DNA from 3 places in the Rahnella sp. WP5 genome. Region 2 is predicted to be linked to each of the others. Evidence: predicted binding sites of a transcription regulator. Region 2 holds the regulator's gene; each other region holds the start of a gene.
What was found. The regulator sigma-54, encoded in region 2, starts transcription at its own class of promoters, with help from an activator protein. The targets are predictions, from matches to a motif close to GTTGGCACANNTTTCGCTNT.
Positions count from the first base shown of each region.

Region 1: a site for sigma-54 is predicted at 4,978-4,997, ahead of EX31_RS23175 (amino acid ABC transporter substrate-binding protein). Genes of this name have one in related genera too.
Region 3: a site for sigma-54 is predicted at 3,356-3,375, ahead of glnK (P-II family nitrogen regulator). Genes of this name have one in related genera too.

Region 1 covers NZ_KN050721.1:394,674-402,808, reverse strand. Annotated here, with positions in the region: gene miaB (tRNA (N6-isopentenyl adenosine(37)-C2)-methylthiotransferase MiaB) at 1-507, shown strand, start outside; gene EX31_RS23195 (PhoH family protein) at 753-1,829, shown strand; gene ybeY (rRNA maturation RNase YbeY) at 1,826-2,299, shown strand; gene corC (CNNM family magnesium/cobalt transport protein CorC) at 2,399-3,277, shown strand; gene lnt (apolipoprotein N-acyltransferase) at 3,285-4,814, shown strand; gene EX31_RS23175 (amino acid ABC transporter substrate-binding protein) at 5,252-6,148, shown strand; gene EX31_RS23170 (amino acid ABC transporter permease) at 6,338-7,078, shown strand; gene gltK (glutamate/aspartate ABC transporter permease GltK) at 7,081-7,758, shown strand; gene EX31_RS23160 (amino acid ABC transporter ATP-binding protein) at 7,755-8,135, shown strand, end outside.
Region 2 covers NZ_JQJR01000012.1:144,440-152,574, forward strand. Annotated here, with positions in the region: gene EX31_RS12375 (BglG family transcription antiterminator) at 1-1,814, shown strand, start outside; gene npr (PTS phosphocarrier protein NPr) at 1,840-2,112, opposite strand; gene rapZ (RNase adapter RapZ) at 2,109-2,963, opposite strand; gene ptsN (PTS IIA-like nitrogen regulatory protein PtsN) at 3,031-3,513, opposite strand; gene hpf (ribosome hibernation promoting factor) at 3,612-3,899, opposite strand; gene rpoN (RNA polymerase factor sigma-54) at 3,923-5,356, opposite strand; gene lptB (LPS export ABC transporter ATP-binding protein) at 5,458-6,183, opposite strand; gene lptA (lipopolysaccharide ABC transporter substrate-binding protein LptA) at 6,190-6,747, opposite strand; gene lptC (LPS export ABC transporter periplasmic protein LptC) at 6,725-7,294, opposite strand; gene kdsC (3-deoxy-manno-octulosonate-8-phosphatase KdsC) at 7,291-7,857, opposite strand; gene kdsD (arabinose-5-phosphate isomerase KdsD) at 7,874-8,135, opposite strand, start outside.
Region 3 covers NZ_KN050721.1:211,856-219,990, reverse strand. Annotated here, with positions in the region: gene EX31_RS22330 (YbaY family lipoprotein) at 1-302, opposite strand, end outside; gene tesB (acyl-CoA thioesterase II) at 574-1,440, shown strand; gene amtB (ammonium transporter AmtB) at 1,581-2,870, opposite strand; gene glnK (P-II family nitrogen regulator) at 2,956-3,294, opposite strand; gene EX31_RS22310 (SmdB family multidrug efflux ABC transporter permease/ATP-binding protein) at 3,636-5,468, opposite strand; gene EX31_RS22305 (SmdA family multidrug ABC transporter permease/ATP-binding protein) at 5,428-7,200, opposite strand; gene EX31_RS22300 (Lrp/AsnC family transcriptional regulator) at 7,337-7,792, opposite strand; gene EX31_RS22295 (PLP-dependent cysteine synthase family protein) at 7,913-8,135, shown strand, end outside.

The sequences.
Region 1 (8,135 bases), on a different contig from region 2:
ATCATCGGTTTCCCTGGCGAAACGAACGAAGATTTTGAACGTACGATGGATTTGATTGCGCAGGTGAATTACGACGTCAGCTTCAGCTTCATCTATTCTCCGCGTCCGGGCACACCGGCGGCAGATATGGTTGATGATGTCAGCATGGATGAGAAGAAACAGCGTCTGGCGCTGTTACAGGACAGAATCACACAGCAAGTCATGCGCTTTAGCCGCGCCACGCTGGGTACTGTTCAGCGTATTCTGGTGGAAGGCACGTCCCGCAAGGACATTATGGAGCTGACCGGCCGTACCGAATGCAACCGCGTGGTCAACTTCGAAGGCACACCGGACATGATTGGTAAGTTCGTTGATGTCGAAATTGTCGACGTGTATGCCAACTCACTGCGCGGTGTGGTTGTCCGTACGGAAGAACAGATGGCGCTTCGCCTGCATGAATCACCACAATCAGTTATCGAACGCACCCGCAAAGAAAATGAATTGGGCGTTGGATTATATCAACCCTGAACCATCAGAATGATGCACAGCCTGAAATCAACAGGGCGCTCCGGCGTCCTGTTTCTTTTGAGATTTTCGGTAATAACCTCATCATAAGGGTTTAATTTTCCAGCAAAGGCCGCATATCCGGATGACGGTGCCTGCAACTGCTGCCACGGCGCAGCATATTTTGCCAAGGGCATGTATTATTAAGTCAGGTATGGTTGGCGGCTGAAAGCAGTGACTCAGCCGGGTGAAATGACAACTGGTCCGAAGTGACCCAGAGGATTCGTTTGAACGTTGTAACACAAGAGATTTTACTGGAGCCCGAAGACAACCAGCGTTTGCTGAGCCTGTGCGGGCCGTTTGATGACAATATCAAACAACTGGAGCGCCGGTTGGGCGTTGAAATCAACCGTCGTGATAACGCGTTTAAATTGGTCGGAAAGAGCCTGCCGGTTGCGGCAGCCGCCGACATCCTGCGTGATTTATACGTTGACACTGCGCCGCTGCGCGGTGAGATCCAGGATATCGATCCTGAAAAAATTCATCTGGCGATCAAAGAAAGCCGGGTACTGGAACAAACAGCAGAAAGTGTGCCCGACTTCGGCAAAGCGGTCATCATCAAAACCAAGCGTGGCATGGTGAAGCCGCGCACGCCCAATCAGGCGCAGTATATCGCCAACATCCTCGACCACGACATTACCTTCGGGATCGGTCCTGCAGGTACCGGTAAAACGTATCTGGCCGTGGCTGCTGCGGTGGATGCGCTGGAGCGTCAGGAAGTGCGCCGCATTCTGCTGACCCGCCCTGCCGTTGAAGCCGGTGAAAAACTGGGCTTCCTGCCGGGGGATCTCAGTCAGAAAGTTGACCCATATCTGCGCCCGCTGTATGACGCATTGTTCGAAATGCTCGGTTTTGAGAAAGTTGAAAAACTGATTGAGCGCAACGTTATTGAAGTCGCCCCGCTGGCTTACATGCGTGGACGTACATTGAACGACGCTTTTATTATCCTTGATGAAAGCCAGAACACGTCTATCGAACAAATGAAGATGTTCCTGACCCGTATTGGTTTTAACTCCAAAGCGGTGATCACCGGTGACGTGACGCAAATCGACTTGCCGCGTCATCAGAAATCAGGGCTTCGTCATGCGATTGAAGTGCTGTCGTCAGTCGAAGAACTCAGCTTTAATTTCTTCCACAGTGAAGACGTGGTACGTCATCCGGTCGTTGCGCGCATTGTTGTCGCGTACGAAGCCTGGGAAGAAGAAGATCAAAAACGCCGCGATGCGATTGCCGCAGAGCGTAAACATGAACATCAGAACAGCTCAACACAACAGGCCAGTCAATGAACACGGTAATCCTCGATTTACAAATTGCCTGCGAAGATGCAGCAGGTTTACCGTCAGAAAATGATTTTCAGACCTGGCTTGAAGCGGTTCTTCCTCAGTTTCAGGAAGAATCAGAAGTCACAATCCGTCTGGTCGATATCCCTGAAAGTCATGAACTTAATATGACTTATCGTGGGATGGATAAACCGACCAACGTGTTATCCTTTCCGTTCGAAGCACCTCCTGGTATGGAGATGCCGCTTCTTGGCGACCTGATTATTTGTCGCCAGGTTGTGGAGAAAGAAGCAAAAGAGCAGGACAAAGAACTTCTGGCTCACTGGGCGCATATGGTCATTCACGGCAGTTTGCATTTGCTGGGCTATGACCATATCGTTGACGAAGAAGCCGAAGAAATGGAATCGATTGAAACTGAAATCATGCAGGGTCTGGGGTATCCGGATCCGTATATTTCAGAGAAAGAAGATAACTAAGCTTCACAGTAAACTCGCGTAATGCCTGCCTGATAACGTGTTCATCCGCAGGCGTTTCGCATAATTTTCACTAACTACGAGTAAAAAAAACCAAACGCCATGAGCGATGACCATTCACAAAATAGTGACAGCCCCAGTCCCAAGAAGGGCTTCTTTTCCCTTATCCTTAGCCAGCTTTTTCACGGTGAACCTAAAAACCGTGGCGATTTGGTTGAGCTGATCCGTGATTCAGAACAAAACGATCTGATCGACCCCGATACCCGTGACATGCTGGAAGGCGTGATGGATATCGCCGAGCAGCGCGTCCGGGACATCATGATCCCACGTTCACAAATGATCACGCTAAAACGCAACCAGCCGCTGGAAGAGTGCCTCGATGTCATTATCGAATCTGCACACTCACGCTTCCCGGTGATCAGCGAAGATAAGGATCACATTGAAGGCATCCTGATGGCCAAAGACCTGCTGCCGTTTATGCGCACAGAGTCTGAGCCATTCAGCATAGATAAAGTGCTGAGAACCGCGGTCGTTGTCCCTGAAAGCAAACGCGTAGACCGCATGCTGAAGGAATTCCGCTCACAGCGTTACCACATGGCGATTGTCGTTGATGAATTCGGCGGCGTTTCAGGTCTGGTAACCATCGAAGATATTCTCGAACTGATCGTCGGCGAAATCGATGATGAGTACGATGAAGCAGAAGATCTGGATATCCGCCAGCTCAGTCGCCATACCTACACCGTCCGCGCACTGGCACCGATCGAAGATTTTAATGAAGTGTTCCGGACCCATTACAGTGACGACGAAGTCGATACGATTGGCGGTCTGGTCATGCAGTCATTCGGCCATTTACCGGCGCGTGGTGAAAGCATTGAAATTGACGGTTACCTGTTCAAGGTTGCGATGGCTGACAGCCGTCGTATCATTCAGGTTCATGTAAAAATACCGGACGACGCGCCGCAACCGATACTGGAAGAATAATTACTTCATGGCAATTGCCTCTTTATATCAACGCCAGCGGGTTCGCGCCCTGCTGGCGCTCTTTTTCGGTGCCTGTGGCACGCTGTCATTTTCCCCTTATGACTTCTGGCCTGCGGCGATCATTTCGCTGTGCGGTCTGCTGGCATTAACGCTCGATCGTCGTCCGGCTCAGGCCGCGCTCATCGGCTTTTTCTGGGGAATGGGTCTTTTTGGCAGCGGCGTAAACTGGGTGTATGTCAGCATCGCCACGTTTGGCGGCATGCCGGAAGCGATCAACCTTTTCCTGGTGGTCTTGCTGGCAGCGTATTTATCGCTGTACACGATGTTGTTTGCCGGCTTGTTCAGCAAACTGTGGCCGAAAACCACCTGGTGGAAACTGGCACTTGGCGCGCCCGCCTTGTGGCAAATTACTGAATTCCTGCGCGGCTGGGTGCTGACCGGTTTCCCGTGGTTACAGTTCGGCTACAGCCAGATCGACGGTCCGCTGAAAGGCCTCGCGCCGATTACCGGCGTCGACGGCATCACGATTTTACTCACCTCGCTGAGCGGACTGATTGTGTACGCGGTACATCAGCGTCGCGTCACACCGGGAATTATCGCTGTTGCTATGCTGTTGCTGCCGTGGCCGCTGCGTTATATCCACTGGTATCAGGAACAGCCAGATAAAACGGTCGATGTGGCACTGGTTCAGGGCAACATTCCACAGTCCATGAAATGGGATCCGAAAGCGCTGGAAAGTGCGCTGCAGACCTATCTGGATCTCAGCCGCCCGTACGTGGGTAAATCCAGCATGATCATCTGGCCGGAATCAGCAATTTCAGACATTGAATCCGATCAGCAGGGCTTCCTGAGCATGGTGGATAATATCTACCGCTCACACGGCACCCAGTTAATCACCGGCATTATCGATGCCCGTCGCAATGAAGAAGGCATGAAAGTGTATAACAGCGCCATCGTGCTCGGCGGTGAAAAGCCCTATCACTACCCTGACGAAAACCGCTTCAACAAACATCATCTGGTGCCTTTTGGTGAGTTCGTGCCGCTGGAAGCCATTCTTCGCCCGCTGGCACCTTTCTTCGATTTGCCGATGTCCGGGCTGACCAGTGGTGATTACGTGCAGAAACCGTTGTTTGTCAGTGGTCTGAATCTGACCACGGCGATTTGTTACGAAGTCGTCTTCGGCGAACAGGTGCGCGACAATCTGCAACCGGATACTAATTTCCTGCTGACAATTTCAAACGATGCCTGGTTTGGTCATTCGATTGGCCCATGGCAACACTTCCAGATGGCGCGAATGCGTTCGCTGGAACTGGGGCGTCCGTTGCTGCGCAGCACCAATAATGGCATTACCGCCGTCGTTGATGCTCAGGGCGATGTGACCCACGAAATTCCGCAGTTTACCCGTCAGGTGCTGAACGTGAAGGTCACACCGACAACGGGTATGACACCTTATGCCCGGGCTGGCTGGTGGCCGGTGTGGTTTGCTACGGCAGTCATGGCGGCAGTTGCGCTGTGGTTGGGTCGCCGTAAATCCTGAACACAAGCGTTTTGTTTCTAAAACAGGCACCTCCGGGTGTCTGTTCTTTTTTGTAGCACCCCTTTTTAATCTCAATACCCCTCCCCTTTTACCTGCTGCCGATTGTTTCGACTGCGGCATTAAGCGCTGCCGATTTGCCCGCTTATGAAGTTAAATCAGGCCATTTGGCACGACTCTTGCTACATCTGATTGAAAGATATCTGATTAGTTACTTTTTATGACGGGATGCATCATTTTGGTACAAACAGGCTGCTCCTCATGCACTTTCCGGGTGCATAGCCGTTTGATTGCTTTGATTTGGTGCGTGTCTCGTCTCAAAAAAGAAACAATGTGGTTTCATAATATTCACATTCAGCTATTTTCTAGCTTCATATGACGAGGCATTAGTACTTTCTGATCCCTGAGTTTGGATCCCTAATGACAGCAAGGAGTTGGACATGCAATTGCGCAAATTGGCGTTATCAGTACTGTTGGCAAGCGTTACCGTGAGCAGCTTTGCTCACGCAGAAGAACTGACCGGCACCCTGAAAAAAATTAAAGACAATGGCGTTATCGTGGTGGGTCACCGTGAATCCTCAGTGCCATTCTCTTACTACAACAACGAACAAAAAGTTGTGGGTTATTCACAGGACTATTCTGACGCTATCGTTGACGCAGTGAAGAAAAAACTGAACCTGCCTGACCTGCAGGTCAAAATGATGCCAATCACTTCGCAGAACCGTATCCCGCTGCTGCAAAACGGCACCTACGATTTCGAATGTGGTTCAACCACCAACAACCTGGAACGTCAGCAACAAGCGGCCTTCTCTGACACCATCTTTGTGATCGGCACACGTCTGCTGGTGAAAAAAGGTTCAGAGATTAAAGATTTCACTGACCTTAAAGGCAAAACTGTTGTTGTAACCTCCGGTACGACTTCCGAAGTTCTGCTGAACAAGCTGAACGAAGAGAAAAAACTGGATCTGCGCATCATCAGTGCCAAAGACCACGGTGACTCCTTCCGTACGCTGGAAACTGGCCGCGCAGTGGCCTTCATGATGGATGACGCCTTGCTGGCCGGTGAACGTGCGAAAGCCAAGAAACCAGACAACTGGGAAATTGTCGGTACGCCGCAATCCAAAGAAGCTTATGGCTGCATGATGCGTAAAGACGATGCTGAGTTTAAAAAACTGGTTGATGACACCATCGTGCAGGCACAAACCTCCGGTGAAGCAGGCAAATGGTTTGAAACCTGGTTCAAAAAACCAATTCCTCCGAAAAACCTGAATATGAACTTTGAGCTGTCCGATGACATGAAAGCTCTGTTCAAAGCGCCAAACGATAAGGCGCTGTAAGTCATACCAAATGGACGGGTATAACCAAGAGAAGAGTGAAAAGTGACTAAAATACAAGGTTGGACCACCAACCTGTGATGATACAGATGCGGGGTGGTCGTTCCCCACCCCGCATTCTTTCCCATTCACTTTAGGCGAATTGCGTCATCACTCAGATGGGTAAGCCTTTACCCGCTTTACGGAGTTTTTATGTCAATAGATTGGAACTGGGGCATTTTTCTGCAACAAGCCCCCTTCGGTAACACCACTTATCTGGGCTGGATTTGGAATGGATTTCAGGTCACTGTCGCACTGTCAATTTGCGCATGGATAATCGCCTTCCTCATCGGTTCTCTGTTCGGTATTTTGCGTACCGTCCCCAACCGCATCCTTTCGGGTATTGGTACCTGTTACGTCGAATTATTCCGTAACGTGCCATTAATCGTGCAATTCTTCATCTGGTATCTGGTGGTCCCTGAACTGCTGCCTGAAAATATCGGCATGTGGTTTAAATCCGAACTGGCGCCTGACGTACAGTTCTTCACTTCCTCGGTAATTTGCCTCGGGTTGTTCACCGCCGCCCGTGTATGCGAACAGGTGCGTGCAGCCATCCAGTCCCTGCCAAGCGGACAACGCAATGCCGGACTGGCGATGGGCCTTACGCTGCCGCAAACTTACCGCTATGTGCTGTTGCCCAATGCTTACCGCGTGATCGTGCCGCCAATGACCTCTGAGATGGTTAACCTGGTGAAAAACTCCGCCATTGCCTCGACCATTGGTCTGGTGGATATGGCTGCACAAGCCGGTAAGCTGCTGGATTACTCCGCGCATGCGTATGAATCATTCACTGCAATCACCGTTGCTTATGTCCTTATCAATGCCGTCATCATGCTGCTGATGCATTTCGTAGAACGTAAAGTCCGCCTGCCGGGCAACATGGGAGGGAAATAAGCATGCATGAATTCGACTGGAGTTCTATTGGTCCCGGCCTGCCCTATCTGTGGCAAGGCATGGTCATTACGCTGAAGATTACGTCGCTGGCGATTGTGGTCGGTATTTTGTGGGGAACCCTGCTGGCGGTCATGCGCCTGTCAACGTTCAAACCGATCAGCTGGTTTGCCTCGGCTTACGTCAACCTTTTCCGCGCGGTTCCGCTGGTCATGGTGCTGTTGTGGTTCTATCTGATTGTGCCGGGCTTTCTGCAAAAAGTGCTCGGACTGTCACCTAAAACCGATATCCGCCTGATTTCTGCGATGGTCGCGTTTGCGTTATTTGAAGCGGCGTATTACTCGGAGATTATCCGCGCAGGGATTATCAGCATCGCACGCGGTCAGTCTTCTGCAGCGCTGGCGCTGGGTATGACGCAATGGCAATCCATGAAGCTGGTTATCCTGCCGCAGGCTTTCCGCGCGATGGTGCCGTTACTGCTGACGCAGGCGATCGTTTTATTCCAGGATACTTCGCTGGTGTATGTTCTGGGCCTCGCAGACTTCTTCCGCAGCGCATCTAATATTGGTGACCGTGACGGTACGCTGGTTGAGATGGTGCTGTTTGCAGGACTTATTTACTTTGTTATCAGCCTTTGTGCTTCCTTGCTGGTGCGTTATTTGAAGAAAAGGACCGTTTCATGATTTCACTGAAGAATGTTTCTAAATGGTACGGGCACTTTCAGGTGCTTACCGATTGCAGCACCGAAGTTAAAAAAGGTGAAGTTGTGGTGGTTTGCGGGCCTTCAGGCTCAGGGAAATCTACGCTGATCAAAACCGTTAACGGACTCGAACCTGTTCAGAAAGGTGAGATCCTGGTCAACGGGACGCCGGTCAATGACAAGAAGACCAATCTGGCGCAACTGCGTGCAAAAGTGGGCATGGTTTTCCAGCATTTCGAACTGTTCCCGCACCTTTCCATCATCGATAACCTGACACTGGCGCAAGTCAAAGTTTTAAAACGTGATAAAGCGGCAGCGAAAGACAAAGGCCTGAAATTACTGGATCGTGTCGGTTTGTCC
Region 2 (8,135 bases):
CGGTCCGTGCGGATATCACTGCGCTTAATGAAATCATCGCGGACTATGGCGCGACCTTCGTACACAACCGTGGCAGCGGGTATCAGCTGCGCGTTGATGATCAGAGCCTGTTCTCGTCGTTACAGCAGTCGACACAACGTAAACCGAATCCGACGCCGCGTACGGCCGCAGAGCGGGTGAAGACGCTGCTGATCCGCTTTTTGACCTCAGCTTTTTCATTAAAGCTGGAAGATCTGGCTGATGAATGGTTTGTCAGCCGGGGAACCCTGCAAAATGATATGGCTGAGGTAAGGGAGCATCTGGCCCGCTATCATCTGAATATTGAAACCAAGCCGCGCTACGGCATGAAGCTGTTTGGTGCGGAGCTGGCAATCCGCGCCTGCCTGACCGACTTGTTGTTCCAGCTCGATGCCGAAGAACAGGCCAATCCGCTGCTGAAGGCGGAAAGCCTGGAGTCGGAAGCGCTGGTGCCGCTGACGCGCTTTATGCATCAGCTTCTGACGCAGTCTTCTATTCAACTGACCGACGAAGGTGAACAATATCTGATTCTCTATTGCGCGGTGGCCATTAAACGCATTGCCGGCGGTTATCCGCTGACTGATTTTGATGCTGAAGACGGTGACCCGGCGGTCAAAAACGTTTCTGTGCGGCTGGCTGCGGAGCTGAAAAGTCTGGTGGGCAAGGAAATTCCGGCCTCTGAAGAAGCTTATCTGCGGGTGAATATCGCCGCGCGTCGCGTCCAGCAAATCCTGCCAACGGACATTAGTGCTGACGATGACGAATCGCTGGTCGATTACATCCTGTCGTATATCAATTCGCACTATAGTTATGATTTACAAGGTGATAAACAGCTGCGTGCTGATCTGCTGACGCATATCAAAACCATGATTACGCGGGTGAAATACCAGATTAATATCCCCAACCCGCTGCTGAATAACATCAAACAGCATTATCCGATGGCCTATGACGTTACGCTGGCGGCGGTCTCAAGTTGGGGGAAATACACGCCGTATACGCTGAGTGAAAACGAGATTGGGTTTCTTGTGCTGCATATCGGCGTCGGGCTGGAGCGGCATTACAACATCGGTTATCAGCGACATCCGCAGGTGATGCTGGTATGCGACACCGGCAATTCGACCATCCGTATGATTCAGGCACAGATTAGCCGCAAATATCCGCAGCTGGTGATGAAACAGGTGGTGACGTTGCGTGATTACGAACAACTGGAACACATCGACGAAGATTTCATTATCTCCAACGCCCGCATCAGCGAGAAGAATAAACCGGTGGTGGTGCTGTCGCCATTCCCGACCGAATACCAGATGGAGCAGCTTGGCAAGCTGGTACTGGTGGATCGCACCCGGCCTTATATGCTGGAAAAATTCTTCGACGAAAAACACTTCATGATCATCGATGAACCGATGACGCAGGCGGAGTTATTCCGCCATGTGTGCTCTCAGCTGGAAGCCGAAGGCTATGTCGATCAGGCGTTTTATCCGTCGGTGGTTGAGCGCGAGGAAATTGTCTCGACCATGCTGGGCGAAGGGATTGCGCTGCCGCACTCGCTGGGGCTCCTGGCGAAGAAAACCGTGGTGATAACGTTGCTCTCTCCGCAGGGCATTGCGTGGGGAGAAGGGGAGACCGCACACGTGATTTTCCTGCTGGCAATCAGCAAGGCAGATTATGAAGAGGCGATGGCGATTTACGATTTGTTCGTGACGTTTGTGCGGGAACGCTCAATGAGCCGTTTGCTGAGCAGCGAAAACTTTGAGAGTTTCAAGGCCATTGCAATCGACTGTTTAAGCCGCATTTAATACGGCTCAAAGAGTGCGTTAATTATCAGTCTTCATCAAAACCTGAATTAATCAGATTTACCACTGCCGTCAATGCCTGTTCTTCATCGGGGCCGGTGGCTTCGATTTCGATTTTCTGACCTTTCGGGGAATCGAGCATCAGCAGCGCGATGACACTGCTGGCTTCTGCTTCAATGCCCGTGTCGTTGCGCAGCATCACTTCTGATTCAAAGCTCTGCACCAGTTCAAACAACTTCATTGCCGGGCGGGCATGCATACCCAACCGGTTTTTGATTTCTACCGTTTGTTTCACCGTCATGATTTGCGTTTTTCCAGCGTGCGATGGCGGGATTGCACATTTTTCCCGCGGGAACGGAAATAGTCGGCCAGTTGCTCTGCGATATAGACCGAACGGTGTTTACCGCCGGTACAGCCAATGGCGACGGTCAGATAGCTGCGGTTGTTCGTTTCCAGCATCGGCAGCCATTGTTCGAGGTAGCTGCGGGTCTGGTAAATAAAGTTGTGCACTTCAGTATGACGGTCAAGGAACGCCGCGACCGGCTTATCAAGGCCTGTCATCGGACGCAGTTTCGGATCCCAGTGCGGGTTTGGCAGAAAACGCACATCGAAAACGTAATCCGCATCAATCGGAATGCCGTGTTTGAAACCGAAGGATTCGAACACCATCGTCAGTTCGCGCTCGCGTTTACCCAGCAGACGGGTACGCAGCATTTCTGCCAGTTCATGCACGGACATTTCGGAGGTGTCGATGATCAGATCCGCAGACGAACGCAGTGGTTCGAGCAGATCGGCTTCTTCATCAATGGCACTTTCGAGGGACAGGTTTTTGCTGGAAAGCGGGTGCAGACGACGGGTGTCGCTGTAGCGGCGGATCAGAGTATTGCGGTCGGCATCAAGGAATAACAACTGCGGTGAGAAGCTCTCCGGCAGTTGTGACATCGCATACTCATAAACTTCCGGTGTTTCCGGCATGTTACGGACGTCAATGCTGACGGCCGCTGATGTATTACGTTCAACAAGGGTCTGGGCAAGCTGCGGCAATAACACCACCGGCAGGTTATCCACGCAGTAAAAACCCATGTCTTCTAGTGCCCGTAGGGCAACCGACTTCCCGGAACCGGAACGGCCGCTGACAATCATCAGCACCATGGTGTCACTCCCCTGGCATTCAGTGTGCAGAATTCATTTTCCCGGCACTGTACCGGGAATCAGCAATTTATTCGTTTTCAGTCATTATCTGGAACAGTTCTTCGTCACTTTGCGCGCCACGCAGACGGCGACACACTGTTTTATCAGCTAATTTCTTAGCGACTAAAGATAATGTATGTAAATGGGTTTTACATTGATCTGCCGGTACCAGCAAGGCAAAAAGCAAATCTACCGGCTGATTATCGATGGCGTCAAAAGCAATCGGTTGTTCAAGCTGAATGAATACGCCGACGGCACGTAAAGTGTCTTCTTCCAGCTTACCGTGCGGGATGGCGATCCCGGCACCGATCCCGGTGCTCCCCATACGTTCACGGGTCAAAATGGCGTCAAAAATCACCTGCGGCGACAAATTTAATTGTTTGGCGGCCAACTCACTAATGATTTCCAGTGCGCGTTTTTTGCTGGCGCAATGAACGCCGCTTTTGGTGCATTCGGCATTAAGCACCGACGTTAATTGCATTGCAGTATCGTTAATCATGTCATCTTTCACTTTTGCGCTGTTTCACCCTTAAAGCTATATCGGCTCGTTTCCCGAAGGTCACAAGCCGATGCCCGAAGGTTTGTAGCACAGGGTTGGCTACATGAATGTCAGTGCTGTTTCAGTTTGTCTTTATGTTTATTCAACTGTCGGGCCAGTTTATCAACCAGTCCGTCAATCGCTGCGTACATATCCTGATGTTCCGAGGTGGCATGTAATTCGCCTCCGTTCACATGCAAAGTGGCTTCCGCTACTTTCTGCACCTTTTCCACGCTCAACACCACATACACCTGATTAATCCTGTCGAAATACTGCTCAAGCTTAGCCAGCTTCGACGTGATGAACTCTCTCAGGGGATCCGTGATCTCAATGTGATGTCCGGTAATGTTGAGCTGCATAATGTCTTCCTTCTCTGTTGAGGTCAAACTAACTGTTTACGTTGGTTTGAGGGCGGGATGGACAAAGACTCTCGGTATTTAGCGACAGTCCGACGCGCAACCATAATTCCCTGATCGGAAAGCAGGGTTGCTAACTTACTGTCACTGAGCGGTTTTACAGGATTCTCCGCTGCGATTAATTTCTTCACCAGCGCCCGGATCGCGGTTGACGATGCCTCGCCACCGCTGTCTGTACTGACATGGCTGGAGAAGAAATACTTCAGTTCGAAAATGCCACGCGGGCTGTGCAGGAACTTCTGCGTCGTCACACGTGAAATCGTCGATTCGTGCATTTCCACGGCACTGGCAATATCTGCCAGCACCATAGGTTTCATAAATTCTTCACCCAGTTCAAAGAACGCCTGCTGCTGCTCAACGATGCAGCGCGTCACTTTCAACAGCGTGTCGTTACGGCTTTCCAGGCTTTTGATTAACCACTTGGCTTCCTGCAGATTGCTGCGGATAAATTGCCCGTCGCTGTCGCTGCGTGCGGAATTCCCCATCGCGGCGTACTGCTGGTTAATCTTCAGACGCGGAATGCTGTCGGAATTGAGTTCTACCGCCCAGACACCTGACACTTTACGCACCAGCACATCCGGGATCACGTATTCGGATTCGCCGGTGTTGATAGACTGGCCCGGACGCGGATCAAGAGACTGGATCAGGAGCATCGCTCCTTTCAGTGTATCTTCTTTTAACCGGGTTGATCGCATAAGTGCGCGGAAATCATGGTTCGCCAGCAAATCGAGATGTTCGCTGATGATAAGACGGGCTTCAGTGATGAAAGGCGTGTCAGTCGCATATTGAGAAAGCTGGATCAGCAGGCAGTCGCGCAGGTCACGGGCGGCGACACCCACCGGATCAAAACGCTGAACGCGCTTAAGTACGGCTTCGACTTCGTCCATGGTGACATTTTCATCACCGACGCTTTCGAGAATGTCGTCAAGGGAGACGGTCAGGTAACCGGTGTCATCCACTGCATCGACGATTGACGTGGCAATCGCGGCATCGGTATCAGAGAACGGTGTCAGCTCGACCTGCCACATCAGGTAATCCTGAAGTGTCTGCGTGGTTTCGCCCTGGTAAATCGGTAGCTCATCGTCGCTGTAATCATTGCCGGTGCCTGACGGCGTGCCTGCGGTGTAAATCTCATCCCAGGTGGCGTCCAGCGGCAACTCTTCCGGCATGTCTTTCTGCTCGAGTGCCTCGCGGGTGTCTAACCCTTCGCTGTCGGTGGTTTCTACCGAGTCGATTTCTTCATGAAGGTCGGTTTGTTCCAACAGAGGGTTGCTCTCCAGCGCGAGTTGGATCTCCTGCTGGAGCTCAAGCGTGGATAGTTGCAACAAGCGGATGGCCTGTTGTAACTGAGGAGTCATTGCCAGTTGTTGGCTGAGTCTGAGTTGCAAACCTTGCTTCATATCTTGGCTTAATTCCGTTGATGAGTGAAAACGGCAACACTTCTGTCAGAGACGGCCCGTTTCAGTGTAGGTTGAAACAGGCACGGTTCCGGCGGCACAGATCACAGACGGAATTCTTCACCAAGATAAACACGTTTAACTTGTTCATCAGCAAGAATGTCGGCTGGCGTGCCGTGGGCGATCAATTTCCCCTGACTGACGATATACGCGCGTTCACAAACGTCGAGTGTTTCGCGAACGTTATGGTCAGTGATCAGTACGCCGAGGCCGCTGTCACGTAAATGCTCAATGATTTTTTTGATGTCGATAACGGAAATCGGGTCAACCCCGGCGAACGGTTCATCCAGCAGGATGAATTTAGGGTTCGCTGCCAGTGCACGGGCAATTTCAACACGACGGCGTTCACCACCAGACAGTGACTGACCGAGGTTATCGCGCAAATGAGAAATATGGAACTCTTCCATTAATTCATTAGCGCGGTCATTACGCTGTTCTTTGGTCAGATCGTCACGGATCTGCAGCACCGCCATCAGGTTATCAAATACGCTCAGACGACGGAAAATGGAGGCTTCCTGCGGAAGATAGCCAATACCGCGACGGGCGCGGGTATGCAGCGGCAGCAGGCTGATGTCTTCATCATCAACGATAATGCGGCCCGCATCGCGCTGGACGATGCCCACGACCATGTAAAAGGTGGTGGTTTTACCCGCACCGTTTGGCCCTAATAACCCGACGATTTCACCCGAGTTGACCATCAGACTGACATCTTCAACGACCTTACGGCCTTTGTATGCCTTTGCCAGATTCTCTGCGATTAATTTAGCCATAAAATATCAGTTACTCTTTTTGGTCGGCTGGCCGCCCGCTGCAGGCGTTTTTTGTTGCAGCTGCGAAGGTACCAGAACGGTCGTCACACGGTTACCTTTATCACTAAAGGCTTCCATTTGCTGTTTCTGTACCAGATAGGTAATACGGTCGCCTTTCACATTGCTGTCCAGTTGCTCAAGGTAAGCGTTGCCGGTCAGCGTGACGAGGTCATTTTCCACTTCATAGCGGACTTTCTGGGCATGGCCTTTAATCGGCTTACCGTTATCCTGCATCTGGTAGAACGTCACCGGGTTGCCGTAACCTTCTACCACTTCTTTACCGGAAACCCCCTGCGGGCGGATGACGACCACTTTGTCGGCTTTAACCTGGATCGTACCCTGATTGACGACCACATTGCCGGTAAAGGTCGCGGTATTGGTATTGACGTCGAGCGCCTGGTTTGCTGAATCAATGGTGATCGGTTTCGTTGTATCGTCTTTTAAGGCAAATGCCGGAACGCTGACGGCTAACAATGAGCTGACGATCAGGAGATCACGGATTTTATTTTTTGCTTTGAATTTCATAAGAGGTCGTTACCTTTTCGATCAGCTCTGCTGTTTTGTCACGCAGATTACCACGCATTTTCATGCCGTTAGATGTAAAACCTGTACCATACAACGTCACTTCATCGTCTGAGGCAACGTCCTGTGTCGTCAGGTTAACCCGTGCATTGTCCGTTTTGATTCTTTGCAGCTGTGATGTCTCAGGTGTCAGGCTGTCTGCCTGCACATGCCCATAAAGATAGAGCATTTTATCCTGAGTCAGTTTCGCTTTATCAGAACGCAATACCCAGGTGGCTACTTTGTTCTTGTCATACATGGTCGCGACCGGATTGGTAAACCATGACACCTGATCAGCGGTGTAATATTTTACCTGGTCTGAAACCAGTTTATACGTCAGGCTGCCCATCGGGTCATACACCATCGTAACGGTGTGGGACGTCTGGTAAGTCGGATCCTGATCATTGACCGCTTGCGGAACATCATCGCTGTTGTCAGATAATGACCAGCCAATCAGCACCAGAACGATGGCAGTCAGCGCCAGAATAATCCAAAGTTTTGCTTTACTCATATCGACAGCCCTTTGGCGTCCTCCAGCTTACCCTGCGCCAGCAGAATCAAATCACACAGTTCGCGTACTGCACCACGTCCACCCGCGATACGGGTAACATAATGCGCTTTCGGTAACAGAACAGGATGTGCATCCTGAACCGCGACAGAGAGACCTACTTCGGCCATCACCGGCCAGTCAATCAGGTCATCACCAATGTACGCCACTTCTTCGGCCCGCAGAGACAGTGTATCTAACAGTTCGCGGAAGGCCAAAAGCTTATCAGATTGCCCCTGATACAAGTGGCGTATGCCCAGAGTTTTAGCGCGATCTTCCAGTAATTTCGCATTGCGGCCTGTAATAATCGCGACTTCGATATCGGATGTCAGCAGGCAGCGGATACCGTAACCGTCGCGAACGTTGAAACTTTTCAGCTCTTCTCCCTGATTTCCCATATAGATCAGGCCATCAGACATAACGCCATCGACATCGCAAATCAGCAGGCGGATTGCTTTTGCCCGTTCAAGCACTTGCGCACTGACCGGACCGTAGCAGGTTTCCACCAGGGCTGCGCTATTACTCATTCAGGGAATTCCTCAATTAAACTACGCCAGCGCGCAGCATATCGTGCATATGTAACACACCCAGCAACTGGTCACCATCAGCAACCATCACGCAAGTGATGTGTTTGTCCTGCATTAAATTCAGCGCATCAACCGCCAGCAGTGAAGGACGCACGCGGATACCGCCTGTCGTCATCACATCCGCAATCGATGCCGTATTGATGTTGACGCCCATATCAAAGATGCGTCGTAAATCCCCATCGGTAAAGATCCCTTCGATTTTCATCAAATCGTTGCAG
Region 3 (8,135 bases), on a different contig from region 2:
ATGAAGGTAAACGGTGCCTGTTTACCCTGAGTTCTCGCCACTTTTTGCGAAATCACGCGGGATGGCGCATCTGCCACCGAAGCATCAGACAATGTCACCGTCAGGACAGCATCCGGTGGCAAGGCTACACGCTGATTGATAAACACGCTACCCGATACATTCGGGCCGGTGATCGCAGGTCCGGTGTCCGGGCTAGCCGCCGTATTCACAGGAGGTTGCTGCGCTGGTGCCTCATGATGCTGTGCGCACCCGGCAAGAGTCAGAGACAGCGCGGTTCCACCTACTATCTGCCAAAGTTTCATTGATCGTACTCCCTTTTTTATTAGTCGCTTGTCGACAAGCTGTAATAAACGCCGACGATGAATTTAGTGACTTTAACCAGCTTACCTACTAATCATGGCACAAAAGTCTGAGGTTTTCCTGTCAGCGGCCAAACAGATCTTCTGACAAAACGTAAGATCCACTATGATTAACAGGTTAGACCTGTCGGTTAAGGCGTATTTCAGAAAATTCCTGCCTGCATTACCCCGAACAACTTAGGTCGATTTCTCCGGTAACTTTCATGAGGCCACTATGAGTCAGGCATTAAAAAATCTGCTGGATCTGCTTGATCTGGAAAAAATTGAAGAAGGGCTGTTTCGTGGTCAAAGTGAAGATCTGGGTTTACGTCAGGTCTTTGGCGGTCAGGTCGTAGGCCAGGCATTATATGCCGCCAAACAGACCGTCCCGGCGGAACGTGGTATCCATTCGTTCCACAGCTACTTTTTGCGCCCGGGTGACAGCAGCAAGCCGATTATCTATGACGTGGAAATCCTGCGCGATGGTAACAGTTTCAGCGCCCGCCGCGTAAAAGCGGTGCAGCATGGCAAGCCGATTTTCTATATGACGGCGTCGTTCCAGAGCCAGGAAAGTGGTTTTGAGCATCAGAACACCATGCCGGATGTGCCGCCGCCGGAAACGCTGGTATCAGAATCAGATATTGCTAAAAATCTGGCGCATCTGATACCGGAAAAATTCCGCGAAAAATTTATTGGTCATAAGCCTATTGAAATGCGTCCGGGGAAGTTTCATAACCCGCTGAAAGGGAGTGTCGAAGAGCCTAACCGTGCAGTGTGGTTCAGGGCCAACGGTGAAATGCCAGATGATTTGCGAATTCATCAGTATTTACTGGGCTATGCGTCTGACTTCAATTTCCTGCCTACGGCGCTGCAACCCCATGGCATTGGCTTCCTTGAACCGGGAATGCAGGTCGCGACCATCGACCATTCGATGTGGTTCCACCGCCCGTTCCGCATGGATGACTGGTTGCTGTATGCCGTCGAAAGTACCTCTGCATCCGGTGCGCGTGGTTTTGTGCGTGGACAGTTTTATACCCGCGATGGCGTGCTGGTCGCCTCCACGGTGCAGGAAGGGGTTATTCGTCAGCGAAAGCCTGAATAATCATCATTAAAGAGCGCCCTGTAAAAATGGCGCATTAAAAAGGGGCGATATCATTATCGCCCCTTTTGCATATCATCATTATTTTATTATTTTTAACTCATTAATGAGAGAGTTAGCGCACTACTTTCTCTGAAATCTCATTATTGGTTGTAAGCGTTTTCGCCGTGGCTATTAACATCCAGCCCTTCGCGTTCTTGTTCTTCAGGAACACGCAGACCTACGATCATGTCCGCCACTTTGTAACCGATGAAAGCAACAACACCAGACCAGACCAATGTCACGCACACGCTGAAGAACTGAACCCAAACCTGATGGCCCATGGTCACACCTTCTGCATAACCTACGCCGCCGAGTGAGCTGGAAGTGAATACGCCAGTCAGCAGACAACCTACGATACCACACACACCATGAACACCGAACACGTCACAGGTGTCATCAACACGCAGCCATTTTTTCAGGGTAACCACACCCCACAGGCCAGTGATACCGCCTACGAGACCGATGATGAGAGCACCACCCACGCCGACCGTACCACATGCAGGTGTGATAGCGACCAGACCTGCGATAGCACCGGAGCTTGCGCCCAGCAGTGAAGGTTTACCGCGCACCATCCATTCAACCAGTGTCCAGGACAGGATTGCACCAGCCGTTGCAATCACCGTGTTCAGGAAAGCCAACGCGGCAACAGGGCTTGCTGCACTTGCAGAACCTGCGTTGAAGCCGAACCAACCCACATACAGGATTGATGCACCAGTGAAGACCATTGGCAGGTTGTGTGGTTTGAAAGCTTCTTTACCGAAACCGGCACGTTTACCCAGCAGATAAGCACCCACCAGACCAGCGATAGCGGCGTTAATGTGAACAACGGTACCACCGGCAAAGTCCAGCGCACCATCAGCAGCCAGGAAACCGCCTGCCCACACCATGTGAGCCATCGGGATGTAAGAGAAAGTCAGCCAGATCACAGTGAAAATCAGAACCGCTGAGAAACGTACACGTTCAGCGATACCGCCCACGATCAGCGCCACAGTGATACAGGCAAATGAGCACTGGAAGGCAACGTGGATCATCTGGGAGAAGGTGCCTGTCACGGAGTCCAGGCCGATGCCTTTCATCATGACGTTACTGAAACCACCGAAGAACGCGTTACCTTCGCTGAAGGCCAGACTGTAGCCGTAGAGGATCCACAACACGCAGACCAGAGCAAAGGTGACAATAACCTGAGTCAGCATGGACAAAACGTTTTTAGAACGCAGTAAGCCACCGTAGAACAACGCCACGCCCGGTACGGTCATGAACAATACCAGCGCGGTACAAATCATCATAAAGGCGTTATCAGCACCGTTTGCCGCTGCTGGCGCTGCTGCCATGGCAAGCGAAGGCAGCAAAGCCACGGCACCAAGCCCCATCATGGATAAAAGTTTTTTCATTATTAACCCACCCCTGTTTCTCAAAACTGTTTTTTCTAATCTGATTTATCTCAAACCGATTGGTATGAGAGATAAAAGCCTGAAATTACAGTGCTGCTTCGTCGGTTTCACCAGTACGAATACGGATAACACGTTGCAATTCAGCAACGAAAATTTTGCCATCACCGATCTTACCGGTATAGGCCGCTTTGCTGATCACATCGATCACTTCATCAAGCTGATCGTCTGCAATAGCAATGTCGATTTTTACTTTTGGCAGAAAGTTCACGCTGTATTCCGCGCCACGGTAAAGTTCGGCATGACCTTTCTGACGGCCAAAACCTTTAACTTCCGTTACGGTCAGCCCCTGAATTCCAACAGCAGACAGCGCTTCACGCACGTCTTCCAGCTTAAAAGGTTTGATCACCACAGTAACCAGCTTCATTGTGCCACTCCTCGAATTAAGGGCTTGCCGCGAGAGGATTCGCGCCCGATACGGATTGGATAAAGCAAAGGATGTGCCAGAGTTGAAATCGGGCGCAGATTCATGCAATTCCCGCGTAATACGGCATTTTCAGAATAATCGTGACCAGGCGCACAGTTGTCATGCCATATGCAGCACAGCAGCACACGCACCATTTAAGTGCTCACCGCTGCTTTTTAGTGCACCCGAATTGAAAAAGGGTTCTGCCTGCATGAATACAGTGCGGGGAAAAGAAAAACAGGAAATGAAAAACGGAGAAAGAAGAAAGCCGGTGCCGCAGGGATACGGCACCGATGCAAAGATTATGCGTTTTCTGTTGCAGGCATAATCTGTCCGGCAGAAGACAATTGCTGTCCGGCAAGTTGCAACTGATACATCTGATAATACCGGCCTTTTTCTGCCAGCAGTTGCAAGTGATTACCCTGCTCAACAGCCTGGCCACGGTGCAATACCAAAATATTATCGGCATCCACAATCGTCGAAAGCCGATGTGCGATAACCACAAGCGTAGTCTGCTGCCGGATAGCCCGTAATGCACGCTGAATAGCCTGCTCGGTGCCGGAATCAATATTGGCCGTTGCCTCGTCAAGGATCAGAATTTCCGGTGCCTGCACCAAAACGCGCGCCATCGCCAGTAATTGTTTCTGCCCGACAGAAAGATTATTGCCCTGCTCTCCCAGACGCGTATTCAAACCTTCGGGCATTTCGCGTACCAGCGGTGAGAGCTGCACAATGTCCAGCGCGTGCCACACCTGCGCTTCATCAATATCACGGCCTAACGTGACATTAGCGAACACGGATTCTGCCAGAACCACCGGATCCTGCTGAACCATTGCAATACCTTTGCGCAGGCTGGTGTGCGATAAGTCGGCGAGGTTACGTCCGTCAACCCTGACCTCACCTTTGTTTAACGGGTAATAACCCATCAGCAGATTTGCCAGCGTACTTTTACCACTGCCGGTATGTCCAACCAACGCCACAAAACCGCGCGAAGGCACGTGCAGGGAAATGTTTTCCAGCACCCATTTATCCGGGAGGTAAGCAAAGCTGACGTCTTTGATGTCAATCTCGCCGCTGGTGAGCAACTTTTCGTCTGGCCCGTATTGCTGTTGCGTCCTGTCCATCAAATCAAAGATACGTTCACCGGCAACGACTGCCTGCTGCATAATCGATTGTTGTGAGGTCAGTTCAATCAGAGGCTCGTTGAGCCGTCCGAGATAATTGATGAAGGCGTACAGAACCCCAACGCCCACAGAACCTTCGGCACTGAATCCAAAGAGAATGAGCAGACCGCATAAAATCAACGACGAGAATAAGCTGAGCAAAGGACGCAACAGAAATCCTTCCAGTCGCAGCGTTTGCATGCGGGCCAGGTAGTGCGACTGGCTGGCGCGGGCAAGCCGTTCGCCAAACCTTTTCTGCTGACGGAATTGCTGAATCACATTCATACCGTTGATGACTTCATTGAAGCCATCATTAATATCCGCCAGATAAGCGCGTACTTTGCGCACCACCGGCGTACTGTAAATCTGGTACAGCCCCATCACGACAAATACGGCCGGGAAGATACAAATTGCCACCGATGCCAGTCGCCAGTCGAGGCTGAACATCGCCACCAGCATCGCACCAATCAGGGCGATGCTGCGTAAGACTGTCGACACCACGGTCACATACAGATCACGGATAACTTCCGTGTCATTAGTCACGCGGGAAATCAGCTGACCTACAGGCTGTGTATCAAATGCGCTCAACGGTTGCCGTAATGCCGCATCCATGACTTCGGTGCGCAGGCATTGAACGACCCCCACCGCAGCACGGTTGAACAACAGTGCCTGAAAATAGTGCAGGCTTGCTGCCAGGAATTGCAGGAAGATAAAACTCAGCGCGAGCAAACTGACTTTCCCCCACGGCATTTCACCTTTAGCCACGTAGTGATCGATAAAGAAGCTGATTAATATAGGGCCGGTCACTTCCGCTGCCGCTGCAATCCACAGCATCAGAACCGCATAAGACAACGGCTTGCGGTAAGGTTTCCCGTATTTCAACAGGCGCTTTAGCGTTGGCCAAAGCTTCTGAATTTTAATTTTTTTGGGTTCAGCCACGGTGTTCCGGCTCCTTTTCCTGTGACACATCATCCAGCGCAGCTTCTAATTGCTGATAACGGAACATATCGCGGTACCAGCCGGCTTCGGCAGCAAGCTGGTCATGATTGCCACGCTGCGAAATACTCCCCTGGCTGAAGACCAGAATCTCACTGGCTTCGGTCAGTGCAGAGAGACGATGTGCGCTGATGATCACCGTACGGTCACTTCCCCACTGACGCAGATTGTGCAGAATCTGGTGCTCCGTCCGGCCATCAACGGCGGATAAAGCATCATCCAGGATCAGAATTTCGGCTTTGAGGAGCAATGCACGCGCAATCGAAATACGCTGCTTCTGACCACCCGATAACATGACGCCGCGCTCGCCGACTTCAGTTTCATATCCCTGAGGCAATCGCAGAATGTCATCATGAACGCTGGCGAGACGCGCGGCTTCTTCAATCTCTTCCTGCGTGGCATCAGGCCTTCCGAGCGCAATGTTCTGCGCGACAGTGTCTGAGAACAAGAAAGGCGTCTGACTGACAACTGCCAGCCGGGCACGCCAGTCATCAAGCTGGATTTCTTTAAGGGATAACCCGTGATAGCACACGTCACCGTCAGTGACATCGAACTGGCGCTGAAGGAGTGAAAGCAGCGTACTTTTGCCGGAACCTGTCGGACCGCATAACCCCAGCATTTGCCCTGGTTGCAGGGAAAAAGTAACGGTCGTTAAAGCAGCGTGGCTATTTTCCGGATAATGGAAATCGTTGATGTGAGCCTCAAGCGTCGCGCGGCCTGCCGGTAACGGTGTTGTGCCATCAACAACAGCCGGGGCTTCCTGTAACAGGCTACGGATACGGCTGTAAGCCGCGCTGCCACGTTCGACAATGTTAAACATCCAGGCGAGCGCGAGCATCGGCCAGATCATCAGGCCAAGGTACATCACAAAGCTGGTGAGCTCACCCAGCGTCAGGTGGCCATTGACTACCATCCAGCTACCGCCGCCGATGGCCAGCAGGTTCGCCATGCCGATAGAGACATAGATGGTCGGATCAAAGCGGGCATCAACACGCGCGACACGCATATTTTTTGCACCGGTATCCGCAGCCACATCAGCAAACTGCGATGACTGATGATTCTCCAGGCCAAAAGCTTTGATCATACGGATACTGGTCAGGCTTTCCTGCGCCTGATCGTTAAGCGAGGAAAACGCCGCCTGTGCGGTTTTGAAACGGGAATGAAGTTGATCACCATATCGCTTGATAATGATCGCCATTACCGGCATCGGCACCAGCGACAATAACGTCAGTTCCCAGCTGATCTGCGTTGCCATAACGATAAGTACCGCCAGCCCCATGACCAGCGAATCGACCAGCGTCAGCACGCCCTCTCCCGCAGCGAACACCACCCGGTCGACGTCATTAGTCGCACGGGCAATCAAATCACCGGTGCGATGGCGCAGATAAAAAGCGGGATGCTGACGGCTCAGCTGACGGAAAAAATCCTGTCGTAGTTCAACAGCAAGCTGATAAGACGCGCCGAACAGCAGCACGCGCCAGACATAACGCAGCAGATACACCACAACAGCCGTGCCGAGCATCAGGCCAAGCCACGCAAAAAGCACGCCGTAAGACATTTGTTTTGACGTAACACCATCGATAATTACGCCCACCAGTTTTGGCGGCAGTAATTGCAGAACGGCGATAATGACCAGTAAGGCGACGGCACCCAAATACCGGCGCCATTCACGTCGGAAGTACCAGCCTAATTGTGCAAACAATCTCACGCAGTGTTTTCCATACAAATAATAATAATTTTATTGAGTTAAACCGGCGACAGAAAGACCAATTTACTCTTCAGGCCGACAAGGATACCAGAGTTAACAGGGGTTTCTGATGAAACTTTTTACTGCAACTTTTGCATTAAATCGGCAATGCTGTGGTCGATTTTATGCGCTCCATCGCAAAACTTGAGGTCACGTCGTTCAGTCCCGGAATGCCATTCACAAGTCGCTTGTAAAAGTTATCGTAGCTTTTCATATCGGAGACCTGAACTTGCAGCAAATAATCGTACTCGCCCGCCATCCGGTAAAAACCCAGCACATCTGGAAACGCTTCGACTTGCTGAACAAATCGCTGATACCACTCGCTGTTGTGATGCTGGGTCTTAATCAGCACAAATGCTGTCAGGCTAAGTCCCAGTTTCTCAGCGTCAAGTAACGCCACTTTTCCGCAAATAATCCCGTCATCTTCAAGGCGCTTTATTCTTTTCCAGCAGGGGGTGGTGGTGAGGTTGACGGCCTCAGCCAGCTCGTTCAGAGAAAGGGTGCAATCCCGCTGTAGCAGCGATAAAAGCGTGAGGTCAATTTTATCTACCATATCGCACTCCCGGAGAAAACATTTCTCCAAATAAGATGATCTATGGGTCAAAGAGTAACTTATTTCTCTGGTGATTACGTTATTCTTTATCTCATCAAAACACTTAAATGAGCCTGCAACATGCGCAATTCCTGGGTCACTCACGCCATTAAAGAAATCGACGCCGATTATCAACGTTCAGCCGACACACATTTAATTCGTCTCACGCTGAACGACTTTCCTGGAATTTCGTTGTACCTCAAAGATGAAAGCACGCATCCTTCCGGAAGCCTGAAACATCGTCTGGCACGCTCATTGTTTTTATATGGCCTGTGCAATGGCTGGATCCGCGAAAATACGCCGA